Regions from separate parts of the Paenibacillus sp. B-A-8 genome, predicted to be linked through region 2. Evidence: riboswitches for the same ligand, from Rfam matches in the RefSeq annotation. Region 2 holds a riboswitch; each other region holds the start of a gene.
The links. Region 2 has a riboswitch for cyclic di-AMP ahead of ACN6MV_RS15830 (C40 family peptidase). Riboswitches for the same ligand answer to the same signal wherever they lie in the genome.
Positions count from the first base shown of each region.

Region 1: linked by a shared signal. The riboswitch ahead of ACN6MV_RS16860 (APC family permease) and the one ahead of ACN6MV_RS15830 (C40 family peptidase) in region 2 are both predicted to bind cyclic di-AMP.
Region 3: linked by a shared signal. The riboswitch ahead of ACN6MV_RS00190 (ubiquitin-like domain-containing protein) and the one ahead of ACN6MV_RS15830 (C40 family peptidase) in region 2 are both predicted to bind cyclic di-AMP.

Region 1 covers NZ_CP183882.1:3,775,439-3,780,925, reverse strand. The annotation lists gene ACN6MV_RS16870 (DsbA family protein) at 1-742, shown strand, start outside; gene ACN6MV_RS16865 (disulfide oxidoreductase) at 739-1,203, shown strand; cyclic di-AMP (ydaO/yuaA leader) riboswitch at 1,401-1,559, shown strand; gene ACN6MV_RS16860 (APC family permease) at 1,683-3,500, shown strand; gene ACN6MV_RS16855 (iron-hydroxamate ABC transporter substrate-binding protein) at 3,703-4,710, shown strand; gene ACN6MV_RS16850 (FecCD family ABC transporter permease) at 4,931-5,487, shown strand, end outside.
Region 2 covers NZ_CP183882.1:3,594,842-3,600,328, forward strand. The annotation lists gene ACN6MV_RS15820 (response regulator transcription factor) at 59-757, shown strand; gene ACN6MV_RS15825 (TVP38/TMEM64 family protein) at 885-1,484, shown strand; cyclic di-AMP (ydaO/yuaA leader) riboswitch at 1,617-1,749, shown strand; gene ACN6MV_RS15830 (C40 family peptidase) at 1,754-2,224, shown strand; gene ACN6MV_RS15835 (asparagine synthase-related protein) at 2,574-3,050, shown strand; gene ACN6MV_RS15840 (DUF2933 domain-containing protein) at 3,360-3,554, shown strand; gene ACN6MV_RS15845 (four-helix bundle copper-binding protein) at 3,759-4,106, shown strand; gene ACN6MV_RS15850 (hypothetical protein) at 4,472-4,645, shown strand; gene ACN6MV_RS15855 (hypothetical protein) at 5,100-5,471, opposite strand.
Region 3 covers NZ_CP183882.1:40,564-46,050, forward strand. The annotation lists gene ACN6MV_RS00180 (HD domain-containing protein) at 1-396, shown strand, start outside; gene ACN6MV_RS00185 (TatD family hydrolase) at 546-1,316, shown strand; cyclic di-AMP (ydaO/yuaA leader) riboswitch at 1,514-1,743, shown strand; gene ACN6MV_RS00190 (ubiquitin-like domain-containing protein) at 2,025-3,188, shown strand; gene rnmV (ribonuclease M5) at 3,366-3,917, shown strand; gene rsmA (16S rRNA (adenine(1518)-N(6)/adenine(1519)-N(6))-dimethyltransferase RsmA) at 3,914-4,798, shown strand; gene yabG (sporulation peptidase YabG) at 4,869-5,487, shown strand, end outside.

The DNA of each region.
Region 1 (5,487 bases), 180 kb from region 2:
TAATAAAAGTACAAGCGTTCCCCAGCTAAGCAAACAAGAGAAACGGCGGGTAGAACAGGAGCAACAAAAGCAGAAGACGAGAATTTTAATTATTGGTTCAATTGCTTTAGTAGTCATCATTTTTGTTGGATTGTTTATGTTAGCTTCGAAAGATGCCGCAAAAAATGCCACTACGGGAGAACCAGTGGAATTCAATTACAGTGAGCTACCTAGAGTCGGTAAAGAGGATGCACCTGTTAAAATTGTTGAATTTGGTGATTTAAAATGTCCAGCGTGTTCCCAATTTGCAACTTCAGTTAAACCGAAGATTGTTCAAGATTTTGTCAACGAGGGAAAAGCAGCGCTCTACTTTGTAAATATGGCTTTCGTTGGTCCAGACTCTGAGACTGCCTCACTTGCTGCATTATCTGTATATCATCAGAATAAAGATGAATTCTGGAAGTTCTACGATGCTGTATACGCACAGCAAGGTGATGAGAGCGAAGAATGGGCAACTGAAGATTTCTTAGTAAGCCTTGCGGAGAAAGAGAAGTTAGCTATCGATTACGAACTGCTGCGTAAAGATATCAAGGATCGTACGTTTGCAGATGACCTAAATAAGGGCATGCAGCTAGCTACTGAAGCAGGGGTAACTACAACGCCATCCCTTTACATCAATGGAGTAAAGACTGCGGATCCATTTAACATTGAAGCGATTTCAACTGAAATTAATGACGCCGCAAAAGCTGTGGAGGCAAAGTGACAAAGTTCCTATCTTTTTGCAAGCGTAACTGCCTGTATCTGGCCTGGTTCGTCTCTTTAGTTGCTGTTGCCGGTAGCTTGTATTTGAGCGAAGTATTGAAATATGAACCTTGTAAGCTTTGCTGGTTCCAGCGAATTTTCATGTATCCTCAGTTATTCCTCTTGGGAATTGCAACGTTTCGAGGGGATAAACGGATAATCCCTTATGTACTTCCACTAAGCTTGATTGGTGGCAGTATCTCGATCTATCACTATGCGGAACAGAAAATTCCTGCGTTAAGTAAAGTTCTTCCTTGTACAATTGGTGTTCCTTGTAATAAGGATTACTTGAACTTTTTTGGATTCATTACGATACCATTCCTTGCGTTAATCGCTTTTGCTTTAATTAGTATTTTACTTTGGTACGGACGTAAGGAAGAAGAAGTGATGGAGTTAGATACAGAGGAAAGTTTAGGATTTTGATTTTCTAACTTTAAGTGATCCGAAAAAATGTGAAAAGTGATTAAAAACACGATCCAGAGGGATAATTGAAGAGAATGAAAGAGAGCATCCAATAAGACGCTGTATTTGCGCTTACTGGATGTTTTTTCATTCTTTTTTCATTTTTTTCAACGCTTTACTGTAACCACTTTGTAGACTAATATTAGACCTTGTGAGAAGTTGAATATGCGCTGAGTTTTCTTAGGAAAAACGGGGGAACCAAACTTGGCATTCGTGCCAATGGGGTGAATCGGAATGGGTCAATTGGACTTAAACCGTAGGGCTATACCACAGCCCGAATCCGCCAGCTAACCTCGTAAGCAAAGGTGGGATAATGACCATGCATAGCATGCGGATCATTTCCGTATGCTATTTTTAGTGTCTGCATTTATGAAATCCACCAATGAAAACAGCGCGCGGAATTTCCGTTTCAGCTCCCAAAGAAAGGAACTGTATCCACCATGGTAAGCAAGGTAAAACGACTATTGATCGGGCGTCCGATGAAGTCGAACGAACTCGATCATGAAAAGTTATCCAAGGTTAAAGCACTGGCTGTCCTGTCTTCTGATGCGCTCTCGTCTGTAGCCTACGGAACGGAACAAATTCTGATTGTACTAGTGGCTGCAGGGTTTACTGCCATCTGGTATTCCCTGCCAATTGCATTAGCCGTATTGGGCCTGCTGGCCATCCTGATTTTATCCTATCGGCAGACGATCTACGCTTATCCTCAGGGAGGCGGAGCTTACATCGTTGCCAAGAGTAATCTTGGTGTTCCGACAGGGCTTTTAGCAGGAGGGTCTTTGTTAGTGGATTACATTCTGACCGTTGCTGTTAGTGCGTCGGCAGGGACGGATGCGATCACATCGGCTTTTCCAAGTCTTCATAATCACACCGTTCTTATTGCAGTATCCGTTATTATTCTTCTTACTTTAATTAATCTTCGCGGAGTTACAGAATCAGCTTCATTCATCGCAATCCCAGTGTATTTGTTCGTGGTGTCGATTGTAGTGTTGATTATCTCCGGTATTATTAAATATGCAGCAGGTGGCGTGCATGCGAATGTCCCTGAAATTGGCGCTGCTGTTTCTAATGTTAGTTTGTTTCTACTATTAAAAGCCTTCAGTTCTGGCTGTTCGGCTCTTACGGGTGTAGAGGCTGTATCTAATGCTATTCCAAACTTTAAAGCACCTGCAGAAAAGAATGCAGCCAAGACCTTAATGGTCATGGGAGTTATACTTGGATTTATGTTCACAGGCATCACACTCCTGGCGTATTGGTACGGCATAGTGCCTGACGAAAAGGCCACAGTTGTTTCTCAGATCGCTGAATCGACCTTTGGTCGCGGAACTTTATATTTTTTCATTCAAGGTATCACAGCAGTAATTTTGTTCTTGGCGGCAAATACGGCATACTCAGCGTTCCCGCTGCTTGCATTTATGTTTGCAAAAGATAAATATATGCCGCATGCTTTTATGGTTCGTGGTGACCGTCTAGGCTTCTCCAATGGTATTATTTTTCTAGGTGTTCTGTCAGCACTGCTTGTAGCTGCATTCCACGGAAATACAGAAAGCCTGATTCCTCTTTATGCGGTTGGTGTCTTCATTCCATTCACATTGTCACAGCTAGGAATGATGGTTCATTGGTTTAAAACCAAACCAGCGGGATGGAAAAAAAGATTTGTTGTAAATACCATTGGTATGCTGACTACATTGACGATTACGCTTATTTTTATCATCACTAAATTTTCAAGCGTATGGATGGCTTTCATTTTCTTACCTGCTGTAATGTTCGTGTTCCACCGGATTCACAAGCACTATTTGAACACTGCAGATCAGCTTCGTATATGCCCGAGTACAGATAAACCTTTGATTAAAGGCAGCACGGTTGTTGTCCCTGTTGCCGGTGTAACACGTGCTGTACTGCATTCCATTAGCTATGCCAAGTCTTTAACGGATAATGTTGTAGCAGTATATGTTGGATTTGATGAAGAGGACATCCAAAAGATGGAGCAACGGTGGGAGGAGTGGAACCCAGGTGTACGCCTGATTGTACTTCGTTCCAGATATCGCAGTATTATTCGTCCGTTACTGAAATTTATTGATACAGTGGAGTGGAAGACCGCAGCAACGGATCATATCACGATCCTGATCCCACAATTTATCACTAAGCATTGGTGGCAAGCTGTACTTCATAATCAGACCAGCTTTTTAATCCGTTCTTACCTAATGAATTCAAAAGATGTTGTGGTAGCGACTGTCCCTTATCATTTGAATAAATAGTGAACCCTTAAGGAGAGGCTATATCCGGAACGTTCGGAATATAGCCTTTTTTGTATTTTAAAGAAGGAAATTGTTACAAATCCACAAAATTTAAAATTTATATGTTGACATAGAGAATGAGAATCAATATCATTTAAAAGTGAGACAGAGACAGTCAACATCTTTGAGAAAACATAGCTTGTACACACTAGGAGGGTATTAAATGTTTTGGTTTAACAGAAAAAGATTTGGAAGCATGAAATTAACGATGGTCGGATTAATGGTGATGGTGCTATTTTTATCCGCTTGCGGTAATAATAATTCCGGTAACGCATCAAACGCAGGATCAGAGTCTACGGCAGCACCTACTGCTGAAGCTACAGAAGCTCCTGCAGCGCCTAAGACGTTAACGGATGCAATGGGGCATGAAGTAACGATTCCGGCTAATCCAACGCGTGTACTGGGTTCTTATTTGGAGGATGCTCTGGTAACTCTGGGCGTGACTCCAGTAGCACAATGGTCCGTACCGAATGGTGTTCAGGATTATCTGGCCGCTGAATTGAAAGATGTGCCTACCATTAGCTACGATCTTCCGCTCGAGGCAGTAACCAGCTTTGCTCCGGATCTTATTCTCATCCCATCGGAGTCTTCTGTACAGAACGGTATCTACGACCAACTGAATAAGATTGCACCGACCTATGTGATTGGGGATGAACTAAATCAAGATTGGCGTAAATCGCTGCTCAAGATTGGTGAAATTCTGAACAAGACCCCTGAAGCAGAGAAAGCCATTAAAGAGTATGAAGACAAAGCGGCTGCTGCGAAAGAAGAGCTTGAAGGAGCTATTGGTCAAGAGTCCGTGGCGATTTTATGGTTGGTACAAAAGAACTTCTATATTGTAGATGAAACACGCAGTAGTGGTGCTGTGTTATACACAGACCTTGGTGTAACGCTGCCTAACTTAGTAACAGAAATTCCTGTTGGTACAAGAGCTACTTGGAATCCAATCTCGCTAGAGAAGCTTTCTGAGCTGACGGCAGATCATATTATTCTTGTAAACAGTGATAAGACTGAGGGTTCGGAGATCCTGGACAGTGCAATTTGGAAAGGTATCCCGGCTGTAAAAGCTGGTAATGTGCATGAAATGAGCTCAACAAGCAGCTGGTTATACAGTGGTGCGAACGCTGGCGGCAAAATTATTGATGATGTGTTAGAAAGTCTTGTGAAATAAAAAGTCGTAATTCACCATGAATGAGACTGATCTTTTGGTGGGGAAGGGCGTGCAGATCAAGTATCTTAGGATACTAAGATCTGCACCATTTTTTTATAAACCATTCCCATATTACGGAAAAACTACTCCTACAATTGTACAACCTAATTTTTTTTGCGATAATGAGAATGATTGTTGTTATCATATAGACTAATGTAACTATCGATTAAGGAGACGACTCATGGTTTCACCCTCAGATTTCGCAAATCGCAATAAAAATGATACAAAAAAAGCTCTACATACCCGACCGGCAGCTGCAATGGGTATTCTAGTGATTGGACTTGCTGCTATTGCCTTTGGACTGGCACTTTCGGTCTCGGTGGGTGCGGCAAATATCAAGCTAGCTACGGTATGGGAAGCAATATTTCATTTCAATCCAGATTTACAGCAACATCAGGTGATAAGAGAACTGCGATTTCCACGCGCGATAGCAGGTGCTATGGTCGGTGCTTGCTTCACAGTAGCAGGGGCAATCATGCAAGGCATGACAAGAAACCCGCTGGCGGATTCAGGTCTGTTAGGCTTGAATGCGGGAGCAGGTGTAGCGCTGGCCATAGTTTTTGCTTTTGCACCTTCGCTCTCCTTCACTTCACTTATGTTGTTTTGTTTTATAGGTGCCGCTGTAGCCTCATTTATCGTATTCGGAATTGGGTCGCTATCTTTTAATGGCCTTACACCGTTACGTTTAACGCTCGCAGGCTCTGCGGTAAGTGCATTACTGGTTGCTGTTAGTCAGGG
Region 2 (5,487 bases):
TTTTTCTACACAAAATTTATATATAATAAGGGAAATTGGAACGGAGCAGGTGAACATATTGTCTATACATCAAGTTTTAATTGCAGATAGTGAATGGAATATGAGAAAATCGCTTCGGTTTTATCTGGAGAAACAAGGGTTTTATGTAAAAGAAGCGACTACAGGAACAGAAGCACTGGAAATGTTAAAGAAGTACTCATTTGATATTATATTATTGGATATTATTTTGCCTGATATGGACGGATGGCAAGTCTGTAAGGTAGTCAAGGAAACCGTTTTTGTACCTATGCTGATATTAACGGAACAGGGAGATACTAAGGACAAGATTCGCGGGCTTAGGATTGGAGCTGACGATTACCTAACCAAGAATATTGAACCTGAAGAGTTATTAGCCCGCATATACTCCATTCTCCGGAGGGTAGCAATTACAAAATCCATGTTTGAAAAAGAAAGATCCCTTGAATTCCCTGGGTTAATAATATATCCAAAAAAGAGGGAGATTTATATTGATGGGATCTTGGAGGGGTTTTCTCAAAAGGATTTTGATTTGATTGTTACTCTTGCTCAAAGAAGAGAAAAAACTTTTACCAGAGAGGAATTGGTGGATAGTGTATGGGGATATGATTTCGAAGGAGAAAATCGTGTAGTTGATACCCATATAAAGAAAATTCGCCAAAAATTCCAAAACGCTGGGCTTAAATATAGTCCAATTCAGACGGTTCGGAGTATAGGGTATAGATTTTTTAAACAGGATTGAACAATTTATATAATTCAATATTACCTATAAGGACACCATGAGATTTTAGTGCTTGGTTATATGTTGATTGTTGTAGCTTTGACGTTAACTGGTAATCAGAATTAAATCATTTTAAGATGGTGAGCTGATGTTTTCTATTTATTCAAAACAAGTTGCAGAATTGTTAAGTGCGCTGGGGATATGGTCATTTCTGATAAGCATTGGAATTAGTATTTTTATAAGTATCATCGGAGTAATTCCTTCAGTTTTTATGACCACCGTAAATGTTTTGATTTTCGGATTCTACCCTGGTTTTTTGCTCTCGTGGATTGGTGAGGTCTTAGGTGCAGGGGTATCCTACAATTTATATCGATTAGGTGTTCAAAGAGTGAACAAGCTTAGAAGGGTAAATTATCTGTGGTTAAATAATCTTAACAATATGACTCCACTAAGGCAGTTTTTCATCTTGTTGTTGGCTAGGCTCATACCCTACGTACCATCCTCCATTGTAACATTGGTAGCCACCACATCCAGTATGACTTTCTTGAACTATATGTTGGCAACTGCTGTAGGCAAGCTTCCCTCCATTTGGTTAGAAACCTTACTTGCTTATGGATATGTAAAAGTAGAAAATAAATCAATGAAAATAATAATTACAATAATGTCACTACTTTCTCTATATATTATTATCCATACAAGTAAGATGAAAAATGGTAAGTTGAATGAAATTCACGAAAATGATCACTAATCCTAGAAATTTATGCATTGTACTATAAAATTGTGTGGTATTTGTGTTGTTTGAAAATAAAAATAGAAAATTTTATATCGGATTGACACAGTGAATATAAATACAATACTATAGCAATAGTTACAAAAAATTAATTAATTATTGCCGAATTTCGTATTGAAAACGGGGGAACCATTCTTGGGTGAATTATTCTTGAAAGCAAAGGAATATAGGGAACCTTTAACCGAACCCTCAGCTAACTCCGTAGGCATTGAAGGGAGAACCTGATTCTGAAAAAGTTTATTTTATCCGTAGTGGGGGCTGCAGTATTGTTCACTTCTGTTCCTGCAAGCACCTACGCAAGTGAAGTAAGTATTGAAAATGAAGTGAAAGAGGTATTGGGGACTCCTTATTTATGGGGGGGGACTACGGCGGCGGGTTTTGATTGTACGGGTTTCATATTGTATATATTAGATAAATTTAATGCAGGTGATTTACCGCGCACATCACAATCTCAAGCTAAAGTAGGCACACCCGTGTCTAAAGATGATCTTCGCGTAGGAGATCTGGTCTTTTTTAACACTTTTGGTACAGGAATTTCCCATGCAGGCATTTATGTAGGTGATGATCAGTTTGCTCATTCCTCAAGCAGTAAAGGCGTAAGAATTAGTAGACTCTCAGAGTCATATTATCGTGATCGTTATGTCACTGCTCGCCGTGTAGTGAGCGAAACTAGCTACCTCAAAATGATTAGTGAATGATGAGTTTGTAAGGTCAGCATCTGTTTTTTTACCTTTTTAATTTCTGGGTTTGTATGCATCCTCTTTAAGAAAAAGACTTCTCACAGGTTGTATTTTATTGTGAGAGGTCTTTTTGCGTCGAGGCTTAGTGTTTAGTGGAAGGTGTGAAAAAACGGTAATAATACAATTGACATACCCCCGAGGGGTACCCTTAGAAGATCGATTTTTCGGAAATGCCAACATTTTTTCTGAAGGTGAGAAAAGGTCTCTCGTTTCTTTCCATCCGGATCTATATAAATACTGGGAAACTACGACAGAAATCACGAAACCTATTTACGCGGGGCACAAAGGTTTAAAAGACGTAACCCGTATGCAGTTAATAGATCTTAACCTTTGGTTGCCTGGTGATATATTAATGAAAGCCGATAAGATGAGTATGGCTCACTCTTTAGAGGTTCGTGTTCCTTTCCTTGATAAAGAAGTGTTTGAGATTGCCCAGAAAATTCCTGCTTCATTATTGCTCGCAATAGGAACCACTAAATACATCTTACGTAAAGCCCTGGAGGGAATCGTACCTCATTCTGTGTTAGGTCGTCCAAAATTAGGCTTTCCTGTGCCTTTGAAAAAATGGTTATTAACCCCAATGGGTGATACCATCCTTCAACAAATTACAGAGAGTGGGGTGGACCAATGGATTCAACTAAATGTTGTTAAAGAGATGTTAAAACAACATCGAATGGGAACGGCCGATTATTCCCGCAAGATTTGGACGATTTATATATTTTCGTTGTGGCATTCCATGTATATTAAACAGTCTATATTCAGGCAAGCTCTAGTCAACTCATAACTCGATAATAGTAGTCAATTGTAGTCGCCTAATTTTGAGATAGCGTAAGCTACCGAGAGGAAAAATATTCAGATATGTGATCCTATCCATCTTAAATCGGGGACTAAATCAACAGTTGGTTGCGAATTATGGAATGACTGGAGAGGAAAAGGAAGGAACATGGTTGTTATTACCCGGATTGCTTTTTTCAATCACTTAAGCAAGGAACAATAACTTCATGAAATATGCAAACTTTCAACATCATATCCACATACAACTCTTCTACAATAAAAATATTAAAAGAAAGCAATTTACAGAGGAGGTACACAGATGGATTGGTCTTTGCTATTGCTGTTGATTTGTCCACTGATGATGGTATTGATGATGTTTGGGATGAGAGGAATGCATGGTAAAGACTCTCATTCAAACCAGTCACAATCCAACTGGACACTTCACGAAGACTATAATGAGTTAAAAGTAGAGAACGAACGAATGAAAAAGCAACTTCTAAGCTTGTCTAAATAACTCATATTAGAGAAAAGCATATAAAACTCCATTGAAATCGCCCATGGATAAATGGAAGACCTTATTAACCATTTTGACGGGGCGATTTCTTTGTACAAGCTATAAATCACGAACTCAGTCTGGCTAGATTTTGTATATAAATACACTTTTAGGATAATATAACTTAGGATGAACAAACATTAAAATTATGAAGGAGTAATAAAAATGACGACAATTTCACATTCTTCGGTTCAACATTTTCAAAGTTGTATTGATAGTTGTAACGACTGTATGCAAGCATGTGAAGAATGTTTAACCTCTTGTCTTAAAGAGACAGACGTGCAAGCAAGAATTCACTGTATCCACACTTTGCGTGATTGTGCGGATATCTGTGCAACAGCTGCCCAATGGATGGCTCGTGGAAGTATATACGCAAAAGAATTTTGCCAAGTCTGTGCAAAGATCTGTGACGATTGTGCTGCAGAATGTTCGAAATTTCAAGACGCACATTGTCAGAAATGTGTTGAGTATTGTCGTAAATGTGCAGATGAATGCCGTAAAATGGCTTCGTAAAGTTGAGGTTAGGTGATTGAGGGGAGCAATGAACGGAATTTTAGATAGTTGCACCCATGAGAAATAAAGAAACGACGAAAGCTAGTAAGAGCTTTCGTCGTTTTGCAATAGTTTATTATTTTTTAGTAACATTGACAGACTAATTCGCCCTTCGTCTAGTGTTGTCATCTAATTAGGATAGGCAATGTTAATTTGTGTTTAATTAGTAAGTCCATATGCTCCCTTATTTATCGATGTGTAACGGTGGGAATATGTTGATGTGTCATGGAGAATAATGGGATTAGATCTTGTCTAAGCCATCATACCAGCCGTATAACCATCCATAATGTTCGTTCGTTAATATTGTAATAATCTGAGGAGTTAAGATGGACAACAACCTAAATAATTCATTTCTGTCCCTATTCAAACCGGAAACAGCAAGCGGAAAAGCTGGAAAATGCTTCAGTCATACAGTCCGTGGTATATCTCTATGGCCTGCCGTGAAGCTCAAATGTGGCATCATCGATGGAGAGGCTGCCACTTTGCCATGGGATCGATGAAGAAGGAGTGCTCTAGAGGGATTTGAATGGGGAGGCCAGGAGGACCAAAAAAAAGGCCGGTAATGGGTTCAAAAAGACTTCTGTGACCATGATGCTCTTTGGGTGGAGGTTCCCCCCCATCAAAGGAAAATCACCCACCCAGCGACATACATATACTGACTTCCACTAACTTCTGTGTGAAGAAGGAAAAAATACTCAGTCCGCTAATCCGGTCTGCTTGTAAAACAGAAAGAGCTTTACTTTCCAAGCTCCATTGATAACTCTGCTTTGTTTGTTCAACCATAGCACCACGCAGAAAAAATAGTTAGGGTCAACACTGACAGAATAATAGCGATTAAGATGCTACATAATAAAGCAGCGCCTCCCCACTGCAAAAATGTTTCTAGCCCTTCGATAAACCTATAACCAAACCATAAAACATACTTACACTCCTCTAAACGGTTTATCTATTGATTTATTTGTGATGCTCTGAATGCTCCTCTTGTTGATTGTTTTGTTGTACGGGCTTATCCAGAAAATCCGAAATGGATTGAGGTACCGCTGTAATAACCAGGATGATGGATATGATCGATGAAATGAAATATACCCATGCCGCAGGACGATCTTTTTTCCACCTTCGTTTCGCTACAACGATAAACCATATGGACAAGAGAAGAGAGATGACTAAAAAAATGAGTTTAAGAGATGGAGCCATGGAGAAGAGCCCAGCACCTAAGGATGTTAATCCTAAGGCAATCAACAGGGTATGAAGCCAATGATGTGCAGATGCAAAGAGCGCGAAAAGGACAGAACTGATCGATTTGAGTAAGGTTCTTTCTTTTTTCAAGGGGGTTCACCTCCTT
Region 3 (5,487 bases), 3.3 Mb from region 2:
CTTGAAAAAGATGAGCTATTAAGCGACTTGTGTACCCGTTTTATTCATCGTAAACTGTATAAATATGTTGAGATGGAGAATCTTGATACAGATATGATTACTGAAATTCGCAGCAGTTTTGCGGCAGCGGGACTTCACCCGGAATATGACTTGGAGATTGATTTTCCGACAGATTTACCCTATGATGTGTTCCGTCCGGGAGAAGCCTTTGACAATAAGCAAATCTTGCTGCTTGATCGACATGATCAGCTGAGGGAAATTTCAGAGGTGTCGGATATTGTACGCTCTATTAGCGGCATTCATCGTGGCAGGTATCATTTGTATTTTCCTCAAGATAAGTTGAGACAAGCGCTTACACGATTGCCATCTTCAATAGCAGTGATTTTTGCAAAATAATACAAGAAAATATGGGATTTTTGACAAGAAGAAACGATGTTTTCGTCTTTTGAAATCAATAACTGCTTCTCGTAGAAATAGACGATACAATAGATGGCGTGAAATTCACACTGTCTTATGTTAAAAAACAACAAGGAGTGACGGCAAAAATGTTTCTGTTTGACACACATACGCATCTGGATGCACCTCAATTCGACGAGGATCGCGAAGAAGTTATCGCTCGTGCTGTAGAGGCTGGCGTTAGTAAGATGATTAATATCGGATTTAATCGGGAGACGATTCCCTCTACGATGAAGCTGGCAGAATCTTATGATTATATTTATGCTGCAGTGGGCTGGCATCCACAGGATGCGATAGATATGAAAGAAGGAGATCTCGATTGGATCGCTTCTCTGTGCAGTCATAAAAAAGTGGTGGCTATTGGGGAAATTGGACTGGATTATTACTGGGATACCTCTCCCAAGGATGTGCAACATGAGGTTTTTCGCAAGCAAATCGGACTAGCCCGTGAACTAAAGATGCCGATTTGTATTCATGACCGTGATGCCCATGAAGATGTTGTACGGATTTTGCGGGAAGAAAAGGCAAATGAGGTTGGAGGCGTAATGCACTCATTCTCAGGAAGCTGGGAAACAGCAAAAATGTGCTTGAATCTTGGTTTTCATTTATCGTTTGGAGGACCCATTACGTTCAAAAATGCACGAGTGCCAAAAGAAGTGCTTGCGCAGACCCCGTTAGACCGATTATTGATCGAAACGGATGCTCCATATTTGACTCCTCATCCCTTCCGCGGGAAGCGAAATGAGAGTGCTCATGTGAAGTTGGTAGCAGAGGCGGCAGCTGAAATTAAAGGGCTAACATGGGAAGAATTGGCTAAAATAACGTATGCGAACGCACTGGAACGATTTGGGATTGAGTGAAAACGGGAGTAAAACAGGCGAAAAATAGAGAATGGCCGATATATTAAACTTTTTTAATATAAAAACGGCTGAATATTACAATATTTTAACCAAATTTTTGCTTAAACGTGGTTGAATCGTCCTTTACAACATGCATCAAAACAGGATATCATCTTTTCAGTGATGTGAGCTGTGTTATAGTGACAGCCACTGATTCATGGATCGTCTCGCTGAGTCTCCGTATGGAGAACGGGGGAACCAATATTGACCTGTCGCATGCCTGTATTTTGAATACGGCTTCGACGTGCCACAGGACAGTATTTGATTTCTTCACGTGGTCTTTGGGGTGAATTTAAGGGCAACCGCCATGAGCGGGTGACCTGAAATAGGGCGTCTCTCTTTCGTCCGAACCCGACAGCTAACCCCGTAAGCGCAAGTAAGAGAGGCAACCTCGTGCACAAGCATTCTCTATTCTGAATTTGGAGAAGCCACGAAAGAGTCCTCAATTGAACTCTTTTTAGGCTTTTTTATTTTTGAATAAATAGAATGTTGCCCACATACTGTTATATAACAGGGGTGGGAGTAGCTGTGCCGAGCAGGCGATCCATGAGCAGGAGACGCTAAGTTATTAAGTGCGTGTCCTGTGACAATCTCAAATAGTTTCGTCAAAGGAATTCAGTCCTCATGATATACAATTGACGACGGGGCTATGTAAGGAGGATGGAGAGAATGGGCGTATTCCAACCAGAAGTATCCCATGATTCGCAGTCATCCAGCAGGTCTTTCGCACTACGGTGGGAGCAAGTAAATACTCGCGTACTTTTACTTGCAGGCGTGATTTCAGTCGCTATCGCGCTACTTATTCTGCTGTACGTACACGGTCAAAGTAACAAACAATTATTTTTAGTAATAGACGGGCAGACACAGACGCTTGAAACGCGAGAAGCGCTTCTTGGTGATGTGCTGGAGAAAGAGCAAATTTCGCTGCAGCCGCATGATGAACTATCTTTAGGACTGAGTGATGAAATAAAAGACGGTGACCGTGTCGTTATCAATCGTGCGCAGAAAATTAGCCTTACTGCGGACGGAGCAACAAAAACGTTATATACAACCGAGGATACAATCGGTAAAGCAATTGACAAAATGGGCATCACCCTAGAAGGTCATGATAAGATTTTCCCTTCGTTAGACACCGCCATTTCTGCCAACATGGAGATTAAGATTGTTCGCATCAACAAACAGACTGTACAGCGGACAACTAACTTACCCTTCAGAGTCATCAAGACAGCAGACCCCTCCCTTACTGTGGGAACAGTTAGAGTGGCACAGGCAGGCAAACCAGGCGTCATGATTCAGCATATTGAAAAGATCTACCAAGACGGAGAACTGGCCTCTATGCGCATGATTGGTAAGGAAGTACAAACGGTAACGAAAGATAAAGTTATTGCCGTTGGTACCAAACCACTTCCTAAGCCGGCTGTAGCTAAGACTACAACAACTTCCAATTCAAACACTACTTCCAAAACGGCTAAGGTTAGCGCCAAGACTAATAACGTCACAAGCAAGGCTGGCGTAGACTTTGAGTACAAGAAGATGATTAAGAACGTCTCCATGACAGCTTATTCATCAGAAGAGCCAGGTATAGGTACCAAAACTGCCTCCGGAACACGCGTAACGGAAGGTCGTACAATTGCAGTAGACCCGAATGTAATCCCTATTGGCTGGTGGGTATATATTGAGGGGCTTGGATTCCGCCGAGCTGAAGATACTGGCGGTGCCATTAAAGGCAATAAAGTAGACGTCTATTACGATTCACTGAGCCATGTGCGTAATTTCGGTCGTAAATCACGTACCGTTTATGTGATTGGACCTGTGAAGCCGGAGTTAAATTAGTTCGGAAGCTTTTGCAAATTATTCTTTGATAAGCTATAGTGATGATAACCGTTAAGGAACGCCAGATGATCATTTCGTTGATCGCAGAGCAACCGCTCATCACTTATAAATTCTTTAACCAAAAGAAGAGGAGCGAAACCTCTTCTTTTTTGCTTTTTTTGGAAGGAGTCAATAGATATGATTAAGGAATTAATTGTCGTTGAAGGTAAGAGTGATACCGTCGCTGTTAAACGCGCTGTAGAAGCAGATACGATCGAAACAGGGGGCTCGGCGGTAGACCGGACCGTAATTGCGAAGATCGCGCTTGCTATGGAGCGTAGAGGGGTGATTATTCTTACAGATCCGGATCACGCGGGTGAACGAATTCGTAAGATTGTGTCCGCAAAGGTGCCGGGCTGTAAGCATGCTTTCATTCCGGAGAAGGACGCAACCCGTAAGGGAGATATCGGTGTGGAGAACGCCTCTCCAGAGGCGATTCGTCATGCGCTGCGAAACGTACATACCTCTTTTGAAGGAGCACCTGCAATAATTGGAATTGACGATCTAATGGCCGCTGGAATGCTTGTACACCCTCGGGCAGCTGAAAGACGTATGGCACTTGGTAATTTGCTTGGAATCGGATATTGTAATGGCAAGCAGCTGTACAAGCGGCTGGCGATGTTTGGAATTACGCGGGAGGAATTTGCCGGAGCTCTCGCCCAAATTGATCAGGGGGGCATTACTTCATGAGTGGTAGAGAGGAAATTTCAACTCCAAAACGGACAAAAGAGATTATTCAACGTTATGGATTTAAGTTCAAGAAGAGCTTAGGACAGAATTTTTTGATTGATCAAAATATATTGGACAAGATTGTAGACGCTGCTGGGCTAGATAGCGACTCAGGGGCTCTAGAGATCGGTCCTGGGATTGGAGCACTGACGGAGCGTTTGGCGCTAACAGCCGGTGCGATAACCGCTGTGGAGATCGACCGTAGGTTGATCCCTATTTTAAGGGACGTGCTTTCCCCTTACCCGCATGTTAAGGTTCGTAATGATGATGTTCTGAATGTAAACCTGCAGGAGCTGTTCAAGGAAGACTTTTCATCCGTGAACAAGGTAAGCGTAGTTGCCAATTTGCCGTATTATGTGACTACACCGATCCTAATGAAGCTGCTCGAAGAGAAGCTTCCGCTTGATAACATCGTTGTAATGATTCAGAAAGAGGTTGCGGAGCGTATGGCTGCTTCTCCGGGAGGGAAGGAATACGGAAGCCTTAGCATTGCCGTGCAGTATTACAGTGAGCCTGAGCTCGTCTGCATTGTACCGCGTACAGTATTCATTCCTCAACCTAATGTGGAGTCGGCTGTAATCCGTCTAAAGGTAAGAGAGCGTCCACCGGTAGAAGTTGAGAGTGAGAAGCATTTCTTTGAGGTCGTCCAAGCTTCTTTCACACAGCGTCGCAAAACGATTGCTAACAATCTCAAGGCTCGTTACTTCCCTGAAGAGGGACGTGAACGTCTGGAGGCTTTACTTGCAGAAGCTGGTATTGAACCAACCCGCCGTGGAGAAACGTTAAGTTTAGAAGAATACGCCCGATTGAGCGGTGTTCTGTTGGCTGCTGGAATCGTATAAGTAAAAACACGGCTAGTTATGAACCAACTGAGGCCTTTGCCCATACGATGGGGTAGAGGTGGTGGTTGTAATGAATTTAGGAGACTTGGTCGTTCGTAAATCGTATGGCGGTGATTTGACTTTTCGTGTAGATCATATTGTGCAGGACAGAGCCGTCATTAAAGGCACAGATTTCCGTCTGTTGGCGGATTCTCCTCTGAATGACTTGGTTCAAGTGCCTCCTACCCGAATTACGGAACGAGGACAACAAGCACAGATTAAAGCGAATGAATCACTGACACAGCTGCGGAAAGACCGACAGGAGCAAAGTCAGCGGAGCGGGAGCGCTCTATCAGAGGGGGCATGGGCTCCATCGCCCAAGGAAGCTGCCTATTTTGAAGTGCCGGGGAAAGTACTACATCTGGATGGCGATCCGGCGTACTTGAATAAGAGTCTAAGCTTATATGAGCAATTGCGGATCCCTGCTGAAGGTCATCATGTTCATGAGTCCGCAATGGCTGACACTTTATACCGGCTGCTGCCCCGCGTGCGTCCAGATATTGTGGTGATTACCGGTCATGACGGGGTGCTGAAGCAACAGCATACTTACGATCTTCACAGTCTGAGCAGCTATAAAAATTCGCAAAACTTCGTAGCTGCTATTAGGGTAGCTAGGGATTATGAGCGAAATTTTGATGCGTTGACGATTG